3 regions of the Mesorhizobium sp. M8A.F.Ca.ET.207.01.1.1 genome follow, and region 1 is predicted to be linked to each of the others. Evidence: predicted binding sites of a transcription regulator. Region 1 holds the regulator's gene; each other region holds the start of a gene.
The links. The regulator PhoB, encoded in region 1, activates phosphate uptake and scavenging genes when phosphate is short. The targets are predictions, from matches to a motif close to TGTCATNNANCTGTCAT.

Region 1 (5,742 bases):
AAGCCAGCCTAGAAGCTATCCGCGTGATGCGGAAACACAAATCTTTTTGAGAAAACGCCGCGGCTTTGGGCCGCGGCGCCTTCATTTCTTCAAGCGGTCAAACTCAGTTGCAGGCCGCAACGCTGCCGGCGGCGACGCCCGCGCAGACTTCGTCCTTCTTGATCCAGCCGGCGTCGATGACGAGGTTGAGATTATCCTTGGTGATGGCGACCGGGGTCAGGAACAGCGACTTGACGGTGTTGCCGCCAGGCGTCGTGAAGTCCTTCACGCCGGCGATGTCGGTCATCTTCTTGCCGTCGGCGAGCTGCGAGGCGATCTCGGCGGCGTTCTTGCCGAGTTCACGGGCGTCCTTCCACACCGACACGGTCTGGGTGCCGAGCGCGATGCGGTTGAGCGCGGCGTGGTCGCCGTCCTGGCCAGAGACCGGCACGGTGCCGGCGAGCCCCTGCGCCGTCAGCGCCGCGACGACGCCGCCGGCGGTGCCGTCATTGGCCGCGACCACCGCGTCGACCTTGTTGTCATTGGCGGTGAGGAACTGCTCCATGTTCTTCTGGGCGTTGGCGGGCAGCCAGCCGTCCGTATAGGCCTCGCCGACATTCTTGATCTTGCCCGAGTCGATGGCTTCCTTCAGCACTTCCATCGAGCCCGAGAACAGGAAGTCGGCATTCGGGTCGGCACCCGAGCCCTTGATGAAGACGTAGTTGCCTTCAGGCTTCACCTTGAACACTTCGCGGGCCTGCATGCGGCCGACTTCCTTGTTGTCGAAGGTCAGGTAGAAGACGTCCTTGTTTTCGATCAGGCGGTCATAGCCGACGACCGGAATGCCCTCGTCGAGCGCTTTCTGCACCGCCGGACCGATGGCCGAGGCATCCTGCGCCAGGATGATCAGCGAATTGGCGCCCTGCGAAATCAGGCTCTCGACATCGGTCAGCTGCTTGCCGGGATTGGACTGCGCATCGGCGGAAATGTACTTGTCGCCCGCGGCCTCGATCGCCTTCTTCATGGCGGCCTCGTCGGTCTTCCAGCGCTCTTCCTGGAAGTTGGACCAGGAAACGCCGATGACCTTGTCCTTCGCCTGCGCGACCGACACCAGTGTCAGCGACATGGCGACACCCGCCAGGATGGCGGCTGTGAATCTCTTCATGATATCCTCCCTGCGCCGCGTATGGCGCGACCAAACTGGCCCGAAGGCCGGCACAAAGGCTCTATTTTTTCGAGCCTCGAAAAAACACTGGTCCATCACCGGAACACTGTCAACATCGATTCTGATGGATTTTGAGGTGCCGGAAATTTTTTTTCGAGCCTCGCAATAAATAAATGACAGCACCGGCCGCTTCTGCCAGTGTTTGACCCTGTTGCCGGAGGTATTCGAGGGGGATCAAGAACCGCGGCAACCGGGAGGGAAAGCATGTCGGTGGGAATCCGCCACGACGATCTGCGCCGGCGCAACCGCGCAATGGTGATTGCAGCCGTGCGCCGGGATGGTCAGCCCTCGCGCACCGAGATCGCCGCCACCACTGGCCTCAGCCACTCGACCATATCGGCGATATCCGCCGACCTGATCGGCGAAGGTATCCTGACCGAAGGCAAGCCGAACGAGGCCGGCTCACTCAAACGCGGCCGGCCGCAGGTTGGCCTCGGCCTCAACCCCGAGGCCGCGGCTGTGATGACCGTGGTGCTGTCGCTGAATTTCCTATCCGTCGCCGTCATCGATTATGCCGGCCAGGTGGTCGCCGAGGAGCAGCGCCGGCTGGACACGCTGACCATGTCGCGCGAGGCGCTGATCGGCGAATGCACGGCAATAGTGCGCCGCCGCATCGAGGACCCCGATCTCGATGTCCGCAGTGTTGCCCGCATCGCGCTGGCGATCCAGGGCATCACCGACACCGAGGCGCGTGCCATGCTGTGGTCGCCGATCACGCCGCAGACGGACATTGCCTTCGCCGACATACTCGAAGCCGAATTCGGCATCCCCGCCACCATGGAGAACGACTGCAACATGATGGCGGTGGCGTTGCGCTGGCGCGACCCTCAACGCTACCGCGACGACTTCATCGCCATCCTGCTCTCGCACGGCATCGGCATGGGCCTGGTGCTCAAGGGCGAACTGTTCACCGGCACCCATTCATCGGGCGGCGAATTCGGCCACATGATCCATCGCCCGGGCGGCGCGCTCTGCCGTTGCGGGCGGCGCGGCTGCGTCGAGGCCTATGCCGGCAACTATGCCATCTGGCGTAATGCCAGGCAGCTTGGCGAGGACGCCGAACCGGTCGCCGATGTCAGCGACGCGCAGATGCGGACACTCGCCGCGACGGCAAGGGAGAAAGACGGACCGGAGCGCGAAGCGTATCGCAAGGCGGGCGAGGCGCTGGGCTATGGGCTGGGCAGCCTGTTCGCGCTGATCGACCCGGCGCCGGTCGCCATGGTCGGTGTCAGTGCCGCCGCCTTCGACCTGATCGAGCCGGCCTTGCGCGAGGCCATCGCCCAGACCGCCGGCGGCCAGCATTCGGAATCGATTTCCTTCGACACCGAGCCGAACGAACTGCCGCTCATCCGCGAAGGCTGCGCCATGCGCGCCTTGACCTTCGTCGACCAGGAGATTTTCGCGCCGGGCGTGCAGGCGAGAGGCAGTGCTGGGAAGAGCGTCGCCTGAGCGAACGCTCCGGTGAATCACCACCAATGCTGGAGGTTGGCCGAGCGCCCTCAAGGTCGTCATCCCTGGGCGGAGCAGCCGCGAAGCGGCGTCGCGGAGACCCTGGGATCCATGCCGTGACCTCGATCGTAGAGTGCAACGGCGCAGAATTCTGCACTGCGGCGACGCGTCGAGGTCCCGGCACGGATCCTCGGGTCTGCGCCGCGTCGCTTCGCTCCTTGCTCCGCTCGTGGATGACGAAGTCAGGGGCGTAGCCGCCCTCGACCTAGTCTTCCCTGATCGCGTAGCCCGCCCCGCGGATGGTGCGGATGACGTCGGGCATGCGGCCATTGTTGACCGCCTTGCGCAGCCGGCCGACATGCACGTCCACCGTGCGCTCGTCGATATAGATCGTCTCGCCCCAGACATTGTCGAGCAACTGGCTGCGCGAGAACACCCGGCCGGGATGGCGCATCATGAATTCGAGCAGCCGGAACTCGGTCGGTCCGAGCCGGATTTCGCTCTTCTTGCGATAGACCCGGTGCGATTCACGGTCGAGCACGATGTCGCCGACCTTGAGCACGCTGGACAGCACTTCCGGCTTGGCGCGACGCAGCAGCGCCTTGACCCGGGCCATGAATTCCGGCGTCGAGAACGGCTTGACCAGATAGTCGTCGGCGCCGGTCGAAAGGCCACGCACGCGGTCGCTCTCCTCACCGCGCGCCGTCAGCATGATGATCGGCAACCTCTCGGTCTCGGGCCGCATTCGCAGGCGCCGACAGAGTTCGATGCCGGAAACAGCCGGCACCATCCAGTCGAGCACCAGGAGGTCGGGCACATTCTCCTGGAGGCGGATCTCGGCTTCGTCGCCGCGCGGCACCACCTCGACCTGGTAGCCTTCCGATTCCAGATTGTAGCGGAGGAGCACGCCGAGCGGCTCCTCGTCCTCCACCACCATGATGCGTGGCGCGATCATTGGCAGATCATCCTATCGTCAAGCCGCCGGCGCCGACATCGCCGTCTCGTCCTGCTTCGGACGATTGGCGGGCAGTTGCGTTCCGGTCAGCACATAATACGCATTCTCGGCGATGTTGGTCACATGGTCGCCGATGCGCTCGAGATTCTTGGCGCAGAACAAGAGATGCGTGCAAGCCGTGATGTTGCGCGGATCCTCCATCATGTAGGTCAGCAGTTCGCGGAACACCGAGGTGTATTTGACGTCGATGCGTTCGTCGTCATTCCTGAGCTTGGCGAGGGCGGCGGCATCGCCGGCCGCATATTCCTCGACCACGCCCTGCACCTGGATCAGCACCAGCTGCGCCATGGAATCGATCGAGTGCGACAGGTCGCGCGGCGTGGCGGTGAGGCCGACGGAACCGACACGCTTGGCGATGTTCTTGGCAAGGTCGCCGATGCGCTCGAGGTCGCCCGCCATGCGGATCGAGCCGACGACATGACGCAGATCGTCGGCCATCGGCTGGCGCTTGGCGATCAGGGTGATGGCGCGGTCGTCGAGTTCGCGCTGGCGCGCATCCATGATGGCGTCGTCGGAGACGACGCGCTGTGCCAGCGCGTTGTCGGAATTCAGCAGAGCCTTGGTGGCGCCGCCGACCATCGTGCCGGCGAGATCGCCCATGTCGCTGATCAGCCTGCTGATCTGTCCGAGATCCTCATCGAAGGCTGCGACTGTGTGTTCGGCCATGATCCTGGTCCTCGTATGCGTGATATCAGCCGAAGCGGCCGGTGATGTAGTCCTGCGTGCGCTTCTCGCGAGGCGACGTGAAGATCTTCTCGGTCTTGTCGAATTCGACCAGTTCGCCCAGATACATGAACGCCGTCTGGCGCGACACGCGCGCCGCCTGCTGCATGTTGTGGGTGACGATGACGATCGTGTAGTCGGCCTGCAGCTCGTCGATCAGTTCCTCGATCTTGGCGGTCGACAGCGGATCGAGCGCCGAGGCTGGTTCGTCGAGCAGGATGACTTCCGGCTTCACCGCCACGGTGCGGGCGATGCAAAGACGCTGCTGCTGGCCGCCCGACAGGCTGAGGCCGCTGGCGTTGAGCTTGTCCTTGACCTCGGTCCACAATGCCGCGCGCTTCAGCGCCTGTTCGACACGGCCGTCCATCTCGGACTTGCTGATCTTCTCGTAGAGACGGACGCCGAAAGCGATGTTCTCGTAGATCGACATCGGGAACGGCGTCGGCTTCTGGAACACCATGCCGATCTTGGTGCGCAGGAGATTGAGATCCTGCGAGCGGTCGAGGATGTTCTGGCCGTCGAGCAGCACCTGGCCGTCGGCGCTCTGCTTCGGGTAGAGCTCGTAGATGCGGTTGAAGACGCGCAGCAGCGTCGACTTCCCGCAGCCCGACGGGCCGATGAAGGCGGTGACGCTGCGCTCGGGCAGCGACAGGCTGATATCCTTCAACGCCTTCGACTGGCCGTAGTAGAAGTTGAGGTTCTTGACCTCGATCTTGGCCTTATCCACGGCCACTTCGGGCGTGTTCAACTCGGTGGACAACATCGGTTTCATCTGTCCTCTCTGCGTCCGGTAAGGCTGCGGGCGAAAATGCTCAGGCCGAGAACCGTCAGGGTGATTATGAGTGCGCCGGTCCATGCCAGTTGCTGCCATTCCTCATAGGGGCTGAGAGCGAACTGGAAGATGGTGACAGGCAGGCTGGCCATCGGCGCGTTGAGATTGCTCGACCAGAACTGGTTGTTGAGCGCGGTGAAGAGCAGCGGCGCCGTCTCGCCGGAGATGCGGGCGATGGCGAGCAATATGCCGGTGACGATGCCGGAGAGCGCGGCGCGGTAAGCGACAGATTTGATGACCACCCAGCGCGGCGCGCCGATCGCGGTGCCGGCTTCACGCAGCGCGTTCGGCACCAGGTTGAGCATGTCCTCGGTGGTGCGCACCACGACCGGAATGACCAGGATGGCCAGCGCAACGGCGCCGGCAATGGCGGAGAAATGTCCCATCGGCCGCACCATCAGCTCGTAGACGAACAGGCCGATGATGATCGATGGCGCCGACAACAGGATATCGTTGATGAAGCGCACGATGGTGGTGAGCTTGGAGAAGCGGCCGTATTCGGCCATGTAGGTACCGGCG
Region 2 (5,742 bases), on a different contig from region 1:
AGCCTGGCTTCATCTATTCGCGTTACGCCAACCCGACCGTCGACATGTTCGAAAAGCGCATGTGCGCTCTCGAAGGCGCCGAGGACGCGCGCGCCACGGCGTCGGGCATGGCGGCGGTGACCGCGGCCCTTCTGTGCAGCGTCAAGGCCGGCGATCATATCATTGCGGCGCGCGCGCTGTTCGGCTCCTGTCGCTGGGTGGTCGAGACGCTGGCGCCGCGCTATGGCATCGAGGCGACCTTGGTCGACGGCACCGATATCGCCAATTGGGAAAAGGCGGTCAGGCCGAACACCAAGCTGTTCTTCCTGGAAAGCCCGACCAATCCGACGCTGGAAGTCGTCGACATATCAGCCGTCGCCTCGCTTGCCAATTCGATCGGCGCGCGGCTTGTCGTCGACAATGTCTTCGCCACGCCGCTGCAGCAGAAGCCGTTGCAGCTTGGTGCGCACATCGTCGTCTACTCGGCCACCAAGCATATTGACGGCCAGGGCCGTTGCCTCGGCGGCGTCATCCTGTCGGACAAGAAGTGGATCGACGAAAACCTGCACGACTATTTCCGCCACACCGGCCCCAGCCTGTCGCCGTTCAATGCCTGGACCTTGCTGAAGGGGCTCGAGACGCTGCCGCTGCGCGTGCGCCAGCAGACGGAAAGCGCCGGCAGGATCGCCGACTTCCTGGCCGAGCAGCCGCAGATCGCCCGCGTCATCTATCCCGGCCGCGCCGACCATCCGCAGGCCGCCATCGTCAAGAAGCAGATGTCGGGCGGCTCGACGCTGATCTGCCTCGACGTCAAGGGCGGCAAGCCGGCGGCCTTCGCGCTGCAGAACGCCCTCGACATCGTGCTGATCTCGAACAATCTCGGCGATGCCAAGAGCCTGATCACCCATCCGGCGACGACGACGCACAAGAACCTGAGCGACGAGGCCCGCGCCGAACTCGGCATCGGGCCAGGGACGCTCAGGCTGTCGGTCGGCCTGGAGGACGCCGACGACCTGCTGGAAGACATCGCGCAGGCGCTGAAGGCCGCCAAATAGGCTGTTTGGGAGCGTCGGTCGCGGCGATCAGGCGCGCGACGGCGTCTCCTCCAGTTCGGCCGCCTTGGTGCGGATGGTCATTGCGTTGCCGCGCCAGTCGACGGCGCCGCCGAGCCAGCCGCGCGCCCAGAGGGTTGGGAGCATCACGTCCCGCGCAATCATGGCCGCGACCATGCGCGGCGACAGGTACCAGCCCTTGGACAAGGCCAGTGCGCACTCCGGAAGGTAGAAGGCCGCCAACACGGCAATCGCGGTTGCCCAGAGGCTGATGCCGGCGCTCGCCGCAGCAACCAGGGCAAGCGCGAGAGGCACCGCCGCGCCGGTCAGGATTTCGGGCGCGAAGAACAGCGGGAAGGTGACGCGGCGCAGGCGCGCCCAGCGGGCCTGACGCGACCAGATCTCGCCAAGCGTGCGCTGGCCGAGCGGCTGCTCGAAGGGCGCGGCAACGAGATTGACGCGCAAGCCGAGGCCGTTCACCAGCTTGGTGGCGGCAGCGTCCTCGGCGATCTCGGCGGCCAGCGCCCGAATGCCGCCATTGGCATCCAGCATCGGCTTGTTCCACAGCATGCTCTTGCCCTGGGCAAAGCCGAGGCCGAGCGCCTCGCCGGCATACTGCCAGCGGGCCTGCAATGTGTTGAGGAAGGCGCATTCGACATCGGCCCAGAAACCCTCGGGCCGCGAGCCGATCGGCGTCGAGCAGACAAGGCCGGTGTCGGGCCGCCATGCCGCCATCATGTGCTCGATATAGTCCCTCGGCATCAGGACGTTGGAATCTGCAAGGATGACCCAGTTGTGGCGTGCCGCTTCCCAACCCTTGACGCAATTGTTGAGCTTTGGATTGGCGCTGACGCGGTCGTCACCGATCAGCAGCCGGGCCGGCACCTTGGGAAACCGGGCAATCGCCCTGTTTATCAGTTTGACCACCGGATCGTCGGTATGGGCGACGCAGAAGATCAGTTCGTAGCGTGGCCAGTCGAGGGCGAAGGCGCGTTCCAGCGTCTCATGCGTGAACGGCTCGACGCCCCGCGACGGGACGACGATCGAGACCGGTTGCGGCTTGCCGGCTGGCGGGGCGATCGTGTTGCGCCGTTTCAGCTGTGAAGCGGCGAGCGAAATGCTGGCGGCGTTTGAAAGGATGAGTGCGGTCGAAAGCGAGGCGGCTATGAAGGTGAGTTCCATCGAGATCTGGTCACTCCGGAAAGGCGGCCGGCATCGTGGCCGTTTTCAACAGTTCGACAGAGCGCCGAGTCGCCCGGTTCGTGCACACCACCATTGTCGTGTGTCACTTAAATGACATTCTTTGCCGGCACCTGCGGTTCAAGGTCAGCCGCGACAAGACGCGCACGTTGACCTGCTCACCGGGAGCGCTGAAAGTCATCGGGTTGTTTTGGAGCCGCTCATGTACCGCGCCGTGACGCGCAACATCGAAGTGCAGGTCAGGCCGTTCTATCTCGAGGACCGTTCGGATCCCTCGGAGAACCGCTATGTCTGGGGCTATCAGATAACGATCGACAACCAGTCGGACGAGTTCGTGCAGTTGTTGTCGCGCTATTGGCACATCACCGATGGCGCCGGCCGGGTCGAGGAAGTGCGCGGGCCGGGCGTTGTCGGCGACCAGCCGGAACTCAATCCCGGCGACAGCTATCAATACACGTCCGGCTGCCCGCTCTCGACACCATCCGGGATCATGGTCGGACGCTACACGATGCGCAACAAGCGCGGCGAGACCTTCGACATCGCCATCCCCGCCTTCTCGCTCGATCTGCCGGGGACAAGGCGCACGGTGAATTAGCGTCTTTTCTCCCGTCACTATACGGGGGAGTTGAGGAATGGTCCGCGAAGCGGACGAATTGCTTGGCTTTTCGAGTGACGACCGTCCGGCAGGACAATGAGGGCAGCGCCGAGCTTGCGAGAATTTTCTTCAGATAGAGCCAAGGAGCTCCTGTACTAACGCTGGCGCTGCCCCTCATCCGCCTGCCGGCACCTTCTCCCCGTATAGTGACGGGGAGAAGGGACTAGCTTTACTGAGCCGCAAACTCGGCCGGATCGAAGTCGTACTGGGTCGAGCAGAACTCGCAGGCGACGTGGATGCCGCCATCCTCGGTGCTGTCCTTGATCTCCTGCGCGGAGAAGCCTTCGAGGATATCGCGGATCTTGTCCCTGGAGCACGAGCACTGGTCGGTGACGGGGACGCCGCCGAAGACGCGCACGCCATGCTCGTGGAACAAGCGATAGAGCAGCCGCTCGGCGCCGATGGTCGGGTCGATCAGCTCGGTCGGCTCGATGGTGCCCAGCAAGGCGAGGAGTTCCTGCCAGGAATTATCGGCCGGATCGTGGACTTCCTCGCGCGGATCGCCATCGCCACCCGGCAGGTCCGGGACGCGCATGCGCTCGGGCGATTGCGGCAGGAACTGCGCCAGTATGCCGCCGGCGCGCCACTGCTCGCGCGCACCGCCGATACCGGGCGTCAGCAGCTTGGCGACCGAGAGCCTGATATCCGTCGGGATCTGTTCCGACTGCCGGAAATAGGTGCGCGCCGCGTCTTCCAGCGTTTCGCCGTCGAGCTGGACGATGCCCTGATAGCGCTGCGTATGGGCGCCCTGATCGATGGTCAGCGCCAGCACGCCGCTGCCAAGCAGCGTTTGCTGCGAGGTCTCGCCGGCCGCGACCAGCGCTTCGAGCCGATCCGCGTCGAAACGCGCATAGGCGCGCAGCGCCGAGGGCGTGGAAAAGTCCGCGACCAGCATGTCGACAGGCCCGTCGGTACGGGTCTGCAGGATGAACTTGCCTTCGAACTTGAGCGAGGTGCCGAGCAGCACCGTCAGCACACAGGCTTCCGCCAGCAGGCGGGCGACCGGCTCGGGATAGTCGTGGCGGCCAAGGATGGCGTCGAGCATCGGCCCGAGCTGCACCGTGCGGCCACGCACGTCGAGCGGACCGACTTCGAAGGGAACGACGTGATCGTCGCCGGCGTAGCCGAACTCGCCGAGTTTGGGGTGATGTTCAGTCACTTGATGGCTTTCCAACATGACAAAGCTCCAGGGCGCGGCCATGCGGCCCTGGTGGGCACATGCGTCCAAACGCGCTTGATTTGCGTGATGCGGCGCAGATAGGCATTGCGCCCCCGCAGATCAAGCGCCTGGGCATTTCAGGCGCCAAGACATATCAAGCAACAAGACATATCAAGCAACAAGACACATCAAGCACCGAGACACCAGGCAAGCACGGCCTTCTGGGCGTGCAGCCGGTTCTCAGCCTCGTCGAAGACCACCGAATGCGGTCCGTCGATGACCTCGTCGGTCACCTCCTCACCGCGATGGGCCGGCAGGCAATGCATGAACAGGGCGTCGGGCTTTGCCTTGGCCATCAGCGCGGCGTTGACCTGATAGGGCGAGAAGACATTGTGACCGCGGGCACGGTGTTCCTGGCCCATCGACACCCAGCAGTCGGTGACGATGCAGTCGGCCTGGTCGACGGCTTCCTCGGGCGAGCGGGTGAAATGCAGCTTGCCGCCATGCGCCTTGGACCAGTCGACATGCTTCTGCGCCGGTTCGCTGCCTTCGGGTACGGCGACGTTGAGATTGAAGCGGAACCGTGCCGAGGCCTCGAGCAGCGAGTGTAGCACGTTGTTGCCGTCGCCGGTCCAGGCAATGGTCTTGCCGGCCACCGGACCGCGATGCTCCTCGAAAGTCATGATGTCGGCCATCAGCTGGCAGGGGTGGGTGTCGTCGGTCAGCCCGTTGATCACCGGAACGGTGGCATTCTCGGTCAACTCCAGCAGCCGCTCGTGCGAGGTGGTGCGGATCATGATGGCGTCGACATAGCGCGACAGCACCTTGGCGGTGTCGGCGATGGTCTCGGAGCGGCCGAGCTGCATCTCGGTGCCGGTCAACATGATGGTCTCGCCGCCAAGCTGGCGCATGCCGACGTCGAAAGAAACGCGCGTGCGCGTCGACGGTTTGTCGAAGATCATGGCCAGCACCTTGCCTTCGAGCGGCTTGGTCCGCTCGCCGGCCCTGAGACGCGCCTTTCGCGTCACCGCATCATCCAGCATGAAGCGCAAATCGCCTTCGGAAACGGTGGAAAGATCGGTGAAATGGCGAACTGACATCAGGAATGGTTCCGGATTACTTCGCGGCGGCGGAGGCAATGGCCTCCGACAGGCCCTTGACGCCGGCGCGGATGCGGCCGAGCGCTTCGTGAATCTCGGCATCGGTGACGGTCAGCGGCGGCAGCAGGCGAATGACGTTGTCGCCGGCCGGAACCGCCAGCAAATGCTGGTCGCGCAGCGCCATGTTCACCTTGCCGTTGGGCATCGCGCATTTGAGGCCGAGCATCAGCCCGGTGCCCCTGATATCCTCGATCACCTCGGGGAATTCGTCGGCTACCGACGCAAGCCCCTGCTTCATCAGCAGCGCCTTGCGCTGGACATCCTCGAGAAATCCATCTTCCAGCACGACGTCGAGGACGGCGTTGCCGACCGCCATTGCCAGCGGATTGCCGCCGAACGTGGTGCCGTGCACGCCGGCGGTCATGCCGACGGCCGCTTCATCGGTGGCAAGGCAGGCGCCCATCGGGAAGCCGCCGCCAATGCCCTTGGCGATTGCCATGATGTCGGGCGTCACACCCGACCACTCATGCGCGAACAGCTTGCCGGTACGGCCAATGCCGCACTGAACCTCATCGTAGATCAACAACAGGCCGTGCT
Region 3 (5,742 bases), on a different contig from region 1:
TCACATCTTCGAGGGCAAGCACCCGTTCCTCGCCTACCCCCGCATCATGGGCCACGAAGTGTCTGGCACCGTCGTCGAAGTCGGCGAAGGAGCCGGTCTTGCGGTCGGCGAACCGGTGATCATCAACCCCTATCTCTCCTGCGGCAAATGCATCGCCTGCCGCCACGGCAAGCCCAATTGCTGTGTGCGCATCGAAGTGCTCGGCGTGCATCGCGATGGCGCCATGTGCGAACAGATCCTGGTGCCGACGCAGAACCTCTATCCCACCAACGGCCTGTCGCTCGCCGACGCCGCCGCCGTCGAATTCCTGGCCATCGGCGCCCATGCCGTGCGCCGCGCGCGTTCCGAGCCCGGTGCACGCACGCTGGTCATCGGCGCCGGTCCGATCGGCCTCGGCACCGCCATCTTCGCCCGCATCGCCAGGCTCGACGTCAGCTTGCTCGACATGAGCAGCGAAAGGCTGGGCTTCGCGTCAAGCGAGCTCGGCTTCTCGGTCCTTGACGGCTCACAAGCGCCGGTTGCCGATCTGGTGCGCGACGCGACTGGTGGCGAAGGCTTCGACGTGGTCTTCGACGCCACCGGCAACACCTCCTCGGTGCAATCGGCCTTCGCCCATGTCGCGCATGGTGGCACGCTGGTGCTGGTCAGCGTCGTCAAGGACGACATCGTCTTTTCCGATCCCGAGTTCCACAAGCGCGAGATGACGCTGGTCGGCAGCCGCAATGCGCTGCGCGCCGATTTCGATCATGTCGCCGCCTCGATCCGCAATGGCGCCGTGCCGCTGGCCAAGCTCGTCACCCACCGCACCACGCTGACCGATACGCCAGGGGATCTCGCACGCTGGGTCCATGAAAAGTCGGGCCTGATCAAGGCCGTGATCGAGATCGGATAGCCGGGCGTTACAGCGCCGACAGCTTCAGCTCCACCCGCTCCGCGGGAAAACGTGACTCCGAAAACTGGATCGGCTGGCCGTCGGGCGTGACGTTGACCGCCACCGTGACCAGCACGATGGCGCCCGGCTGCAGATCGAGATCGGCAAGATCGGCGGCGTCGGCATGGCGCGCCGAGAGCACGGTCGATTGCCTGAGATAATCGTCGATACCGAAACGCGCGAGCGACGCGGTGATCGAACCGGTCTGCGCCATCGCCTCGTCGATGCCGGCAAAGCGTCTGGCATCGAACCAGCTGGCAGCACGCGACACGGACCGTCCGTCGGCCTCGCCGCGTGTTTCCAGCCGCATCACGTCAGCGCCCCTGGCAAGGCCAAGACCCTCGGCGACACGCTGGCTGGCCGGCTCGATCGATGAAGAGAACAGCACGATGTGTCGTTCCGACGTCTGCCCCTGCAGGCCCGCCGAGAAGCGCGTACGCGCGCCGATCGGATAGGACAGCCGCTTGCGCGACAAGACGAACGTGCCGCGCCCTTGCTCGGCCCGCAGCACCCCCTCCTGCACGAGGGCCGATATGGCGCTTCGTACGGTGTGACGGTTGACGCCATAGCGCTCGGCCAGCGCGACTTCGGGCGGCAGCGCGGCATTTTCGGCGAAATCGCCAATGGCAATCGCTTGCAGGATCCTGTCGGCGATCTGGCGCCATAGTGAAACACCGCTGCGCCGCTCGATGCTGTCGGCCACTTGCTGCCCGATCATGTTTGCCCCCGGCCTGTCACGCACCCGTCATGGACTCGCGTTAGGTAATATGTATAATTTGTATAGTTGTCTATATCAATAGACAAATCTGCGAAGAGGAAAGTTGCCGATGCGAGGACAGGAAGCCCGCGACCAGGCCGAGCGCAAAGCCGCCATGGCGACGCTGGCGCAATCCAGCGGCGACGACATCGTCCGGCTCTGGAACGAGGCCGGCCTGCCTTCGCAAGCCGAGCTGCTGCGCGGTCCCGAGACTGGCCTGGTCACGCTGCGTGGCCGCATCGGCGGCGGCGGCGCCCCCTTCAATGTCGGCGAAGCGACCGTCACCCGCGCCACGGTCCGGCTGCCGTCAGGACAGGTCGGTCATTGCTACGCGCTTGGCCGCGACAAGCAGAAGGCGAAGCTGGCGGCCATCGCCGACGCGCTCTGGCAGGACCCTGCCCGCCGCGCCGAGGTCGAGACCAGGCTCATTGCGCCCTTACGCTCGGCTCTGACCGTTGCCCACGAAAAACGCCGTGCCGAGACGGCGGCGACGAAAGTGGATTTCTTCACCATGGTTCGCGGAGAAGATTGATGGATATCGCGGCACAATCGATCGAGGGCGGTTTCGCCGATCCGGTCTTCAACGCACAGACCGTGTTTCGGGCAGTCATGGACGCCATGGCGCGGCCGGGCAGCGTCCAGCCCTTGCCGGGCCTGGCCCGCCCGCCGGCGCCGCTTTCGGCAACATCAGGCGCCATTGCACTGGCGCTCTGCGACAACGACACGCCGCTCTGGCTCGACCCGGCCTTGCACGCCTCCGCAGCGATCGGCTCCTGGCTTGGTTTCCACACCGGTGCGCCGCTTGCCAACACACCGGCCGACGCGCATTTCGCGTTTGTTGCCACACCGGCCGAGATGATGGCGCTCGACGGTTTTTCACAAGGCACGCAGGATTATCCCGATCGATCGACGACGCTGATCCTGCAGGTCGGCGATCTCACTTCAGGAACCCCGCTGTTGCTCGAAGGCCCCGGCATCGAAACCAGCGCCACGATCGCGCCGGCACAAATGCCGCGCCATTTCGTCGAGCAGTGGAAGCAAAACAACAAGCGCTTTCCGCGCGGCGTCGACATCGTCCTCGCCACATCGGAAGGCGTAGCCTGCCTGCCGCGCACGACGCGCATCAAGACGATGGAGGCTTGAAGATGTATGTCGCGGTAAAAGGTGGCGAAGCCGCCATTGCCAACGCCCACGGCCTGCTTGCCGACCGCCGGCGCGGTGACCGCTCGGTGCCCGCGCTCCGCCTCGACCAGATCGTCGAGCAGCTGGCGCTGGGCGTCGACCGGGTGATGAGCGAAGGCTCGCTCTATGACCGTGAACTCGCCGCACTCGCCATCGTCCAGGCGCGCGGCGACATGATCGAAGCGATTTTCCTGGTGCGTGCCTACCGCACCACGTTGCCGCGCTTCGGCTACACCAGACCGATCGACACCAGCGCGATGCTGGTCGAACGGCGCGTCTCGGCGACCTACAAGGACCTGCCTGGCGGCCAGCTGCTTGGCCCGACCTTCGATTACACGCACCGCCTGCTCGACCCCGAGCTTGCCGCCGGCGCCGATGTCGCCGAACCGCTGCAGCGCGCCGGCAGCGCCGAGCCCATGCCGCGTGTCTCGGCCATCCTCGCCCGCGAAGGCCTGATCGAGCCCGATGGCGACATGCCGCAGGATCACATCCCCGGCGACATCACCCGCGAGCCGCTGGAATTCCCGATGGCGCGCGACATCCGCCTGCAGGCGCTGTCACGCGGCGACGAGGGTTTCCTGCTGGCGCTCGGCTATTCCACGCAGCGCGGCTACGCCCGCAACCATCCCTTTGTCGGCGAGATCCGCATAGGCGAGGTCGAGTTGGAGCTTGACGTTCCCGAACTGCCCTTCGCGGTGCCGCTCGGCACGGTGCGGGTCACCGAATGCCAGATGGTCAACCAGTTCAAGGGTTCGGCCAAGGCGCCGCCGCAATTCACCCGCGGCTATGGCCTCGTCTTCGGCCAGAGCGAGCGCAAGGCGATGGCCATGGCGCTCTGCGACCGGGCGCTACGCGCCTCCGAGTTGGGCGAGGACGTCGTTGCCGCCGCGCAGGACGAGGAGTTCGTCATATCGCATTCCGACAATGTCCAGGCGACCGGCTTCGTCGAGCATTTGAAACTGCCGCATTATGTCGACTTCCAGGCCGAACTCGACCTCGTGCGCCGCATGCGCGCCGAGTATGAGGCCCGCGAAAATCCAGCGAAGGCGGAAGAAACGAAGGAGGCAGCGGAATGACTGCGCAACCGACCGACATCGCCACCTACAACTTCGCCTATCTCGACGAACAGACCAAGCGGATGATCCGCCGCGCGATCCTCAAGGGCATCGCCATTCCTGGCTACCAGGTGCCGTTCGCCTCGCGCGAAATGCCGATGCCCTACGGTTGGGGCACCGGCGGCGTCCAGGTCACCGCCTCGATCATCGGCCCCGACGACGTGCTGAAGGTCATCGACCAGGGCGCCGACGACACCACCAATGCTGTGTCGATCCGCGCCTTCTTCAAGAAGGTCGCCAATGTCACTGTCACCACCGATACCGCCACCGCCAGCATCATCCAGACCCGCCACCGCATCCCCGAGCATCCGCTGACCGCCGGCCAGGTGCTGGTCTACCAGGTACCCATTCCCGAGCCGCTGCGCTTCCTCGAGCCGCGCGAGACCGAAACGCGCAAGATGCATGCGCTGGAGGAGTATGGCCTCATGCATGTCAAGCTCTATGAGGACATCGCCAAGCACGGCCGCATCGCCACCACCTATGCCTATCCGGTCAAGGTCGAGGGCCGTTATGTCATGGACCCCTCGCCGACGCCGAAGTTCGACAATCCCAAAATGCACCGCTCGCCGGCCTTGCAGCTGTTCGGCGCCGGCCGCGAAAAGCGCATCTACGCGGTGCCTCCCTTCACCGATGTGGTGAGCCTCGACTTCGAGGACCATCCGTTTCAGGTGCAGACTTTCGACCAGCCCTGTGCGCTCTGTGCGGCCGAGAACGTCTATCTCGACGAGGTCATCCTCGACGACCATGGCGGCCACATGTTCGTCTGCTCCGACACCGACCACTGCGAGAAGAGGCGCGAAGAGGGCCATCGCGGCCACCTTGCCCCCGAGACCCATCTGGCGCCAGCAAACATGGAGCCGGCCCAATGACCGACGAACCGCTGTTGCGCGTCTCGGCGCTCTCCAAATTCTACGGCTCGCGCGTTGGCTGCGACAACGTCTCCTTCGACCTGTGGCCCGGCGAAGTCCTGGCTGTCGTCGGCGAGTCCGGTTCCGGCAAGACCACGCTGCTCAACTGCCTGTCGACGCGGCTGCTGCCTTCCTCCGGCACCGCCAGCTACCGCATGCGTGACGGCCAGTTCCGCGAACTCTACCGCATGAGCGAGGCCGAGCGCCGCTTCCTGATGCGCACCGACTGGGGCTTTGTCCATCAGAACCCCGCCGATGGCCTGCGCATGACGGTTTCGGCCGGCGCCAATGTCGGCGAGCGTCTGATGGCGGTCGGAGACCGCCATTATGGCAAGATCCGCGCCACTGCGGTCGACTGGCTGTCGCGCGTCGAGATCGAGGAAGACCGCATCGACGACGAACCCCGCGCCTTTTCCGGCGGCATGCGCCAGCGCCTGCAGATCGCCCGCAATCTCGTCACCGGGCCACGGCTGGTGTTCATGGACGAGCCGACCGGCGGCCTCGATGTTTCCGTGCAGGCCCGCCTGCTTGATCTCCTGCGCGGTCTGGTCACCGACCTTGGTCTTGCCGCGATCGTCGTCACCCACGACCTTGCCGTGGCGCGGCTTCTGTCACAGCGCATGATGGTGATGAAGGACGGCCGCGTGGTCGAAAGCGGCCTCACCGACCGTGTGCTCGACGATCCGCGCGCGCCCTACACGCAATTGCTCGTTTCCTCGATACTTCAGGTGTGACGATGGCACCAGGTCACCCCCATCTGCCAGGCGCATTTTGCAACGTTGGAGATTGGCGAAACCGCCCGACACCGCCCCTTCTCCCCGTCACTATACGGGGAGAAGTGCCCGGCAG

Region 2: a site for PhoB is predicted at 2,314-2,330, ahead of EN850_RS21515 (ceramide glucosyltransferase). Genes of this name have one in related genera too.
Region 3: a site for PhoB is predicted at 1,664-1,680, ahead of phnF (phosphonate metabolism transcriptional regulator PhnF). Genes of this name have one in related genera too.

Annotation. Positions count from the first base shown of each region.
Region 1 covers NZ_SRUS01000009.1:79,639-85,380, forward strand. The annotation lists gene xylF (D-xylose ABC transporter substrate-binding protein) at 104-1,144, opposite strand; gene EN850_RS24770 (ROK family protein) at 1,409-2,653, shown strand; gene phoB (phosphate regulon transcriptional regulator PhoB) at 2,919-3,608, opposite strand; gene phoU (phosphate signaling complex protein PhoU) at 3,627-4,334, opposite strand; gene pstB (phosphate ABC transporter ATP-binding protein PstB) at 4,360-5,163, opposite strand; gene pstA (phosphate ABC transporter permease PstA) at 5,160-5,742, opposite strand, start outside.
Region 2 covers NZ_SRUS01000007.1:80,183-85,924, forward strand. The annotation lists gene EN850_RS21510 (O-succinylhomoserine sulfhydrylase) at 1-1,034, shown strand, start outside; gene EN850_RS21515 (ceramide glucosyltransferase) at 1,062-2,213, opposite strand; gene apaG (Co2+/Mg2+ efflux protein ApaG) at 2,434-2,826, shown strand; gene EN850_RS21525 (Hsp33 family molecular chaperone) at 3,056-4,087, opposite strand; gene argF (ornithine carbamoyltransferase) at 4,234-5,145, opposite strand; gene EN850_RS21535 (aspartate aminotransferase family protein) at 5,162-5,742, opposite strand, start outside.
Region 3 covers NZ_SRUS01000002.1:220,911-226,652, reverse strand. The annotation lists gene EN850_RS05990 (zinc-binding alcohol dehydrogenase family protein) at 1-892, shown strand, start outside; gene phnF (phosphonate metabolism transcriptional regulator PhnF) at 900-1,649, opposite strand; gene phnG (phosphonate C-P lyase system protein PhnG) at 1,759-2,220, shown strand; gene phnH (phosphonate C-P lyase system protein PhnH) at 2,220-2,831, shown strand; gene EN850_RS05970 (carbon-phosphorus lyase complex subunit PhnI) at 2,834-3,946, shown strand; gene EN850_RS05965 (alpha-D-ribose 1-methylphosphonate 5-phosphate C-P-lyase PhnJ) at 3,943-4,854, shown strand; gene phnK (phosphonate C-P lyase system protein PhnK) at 4,851-5,627, shown strand.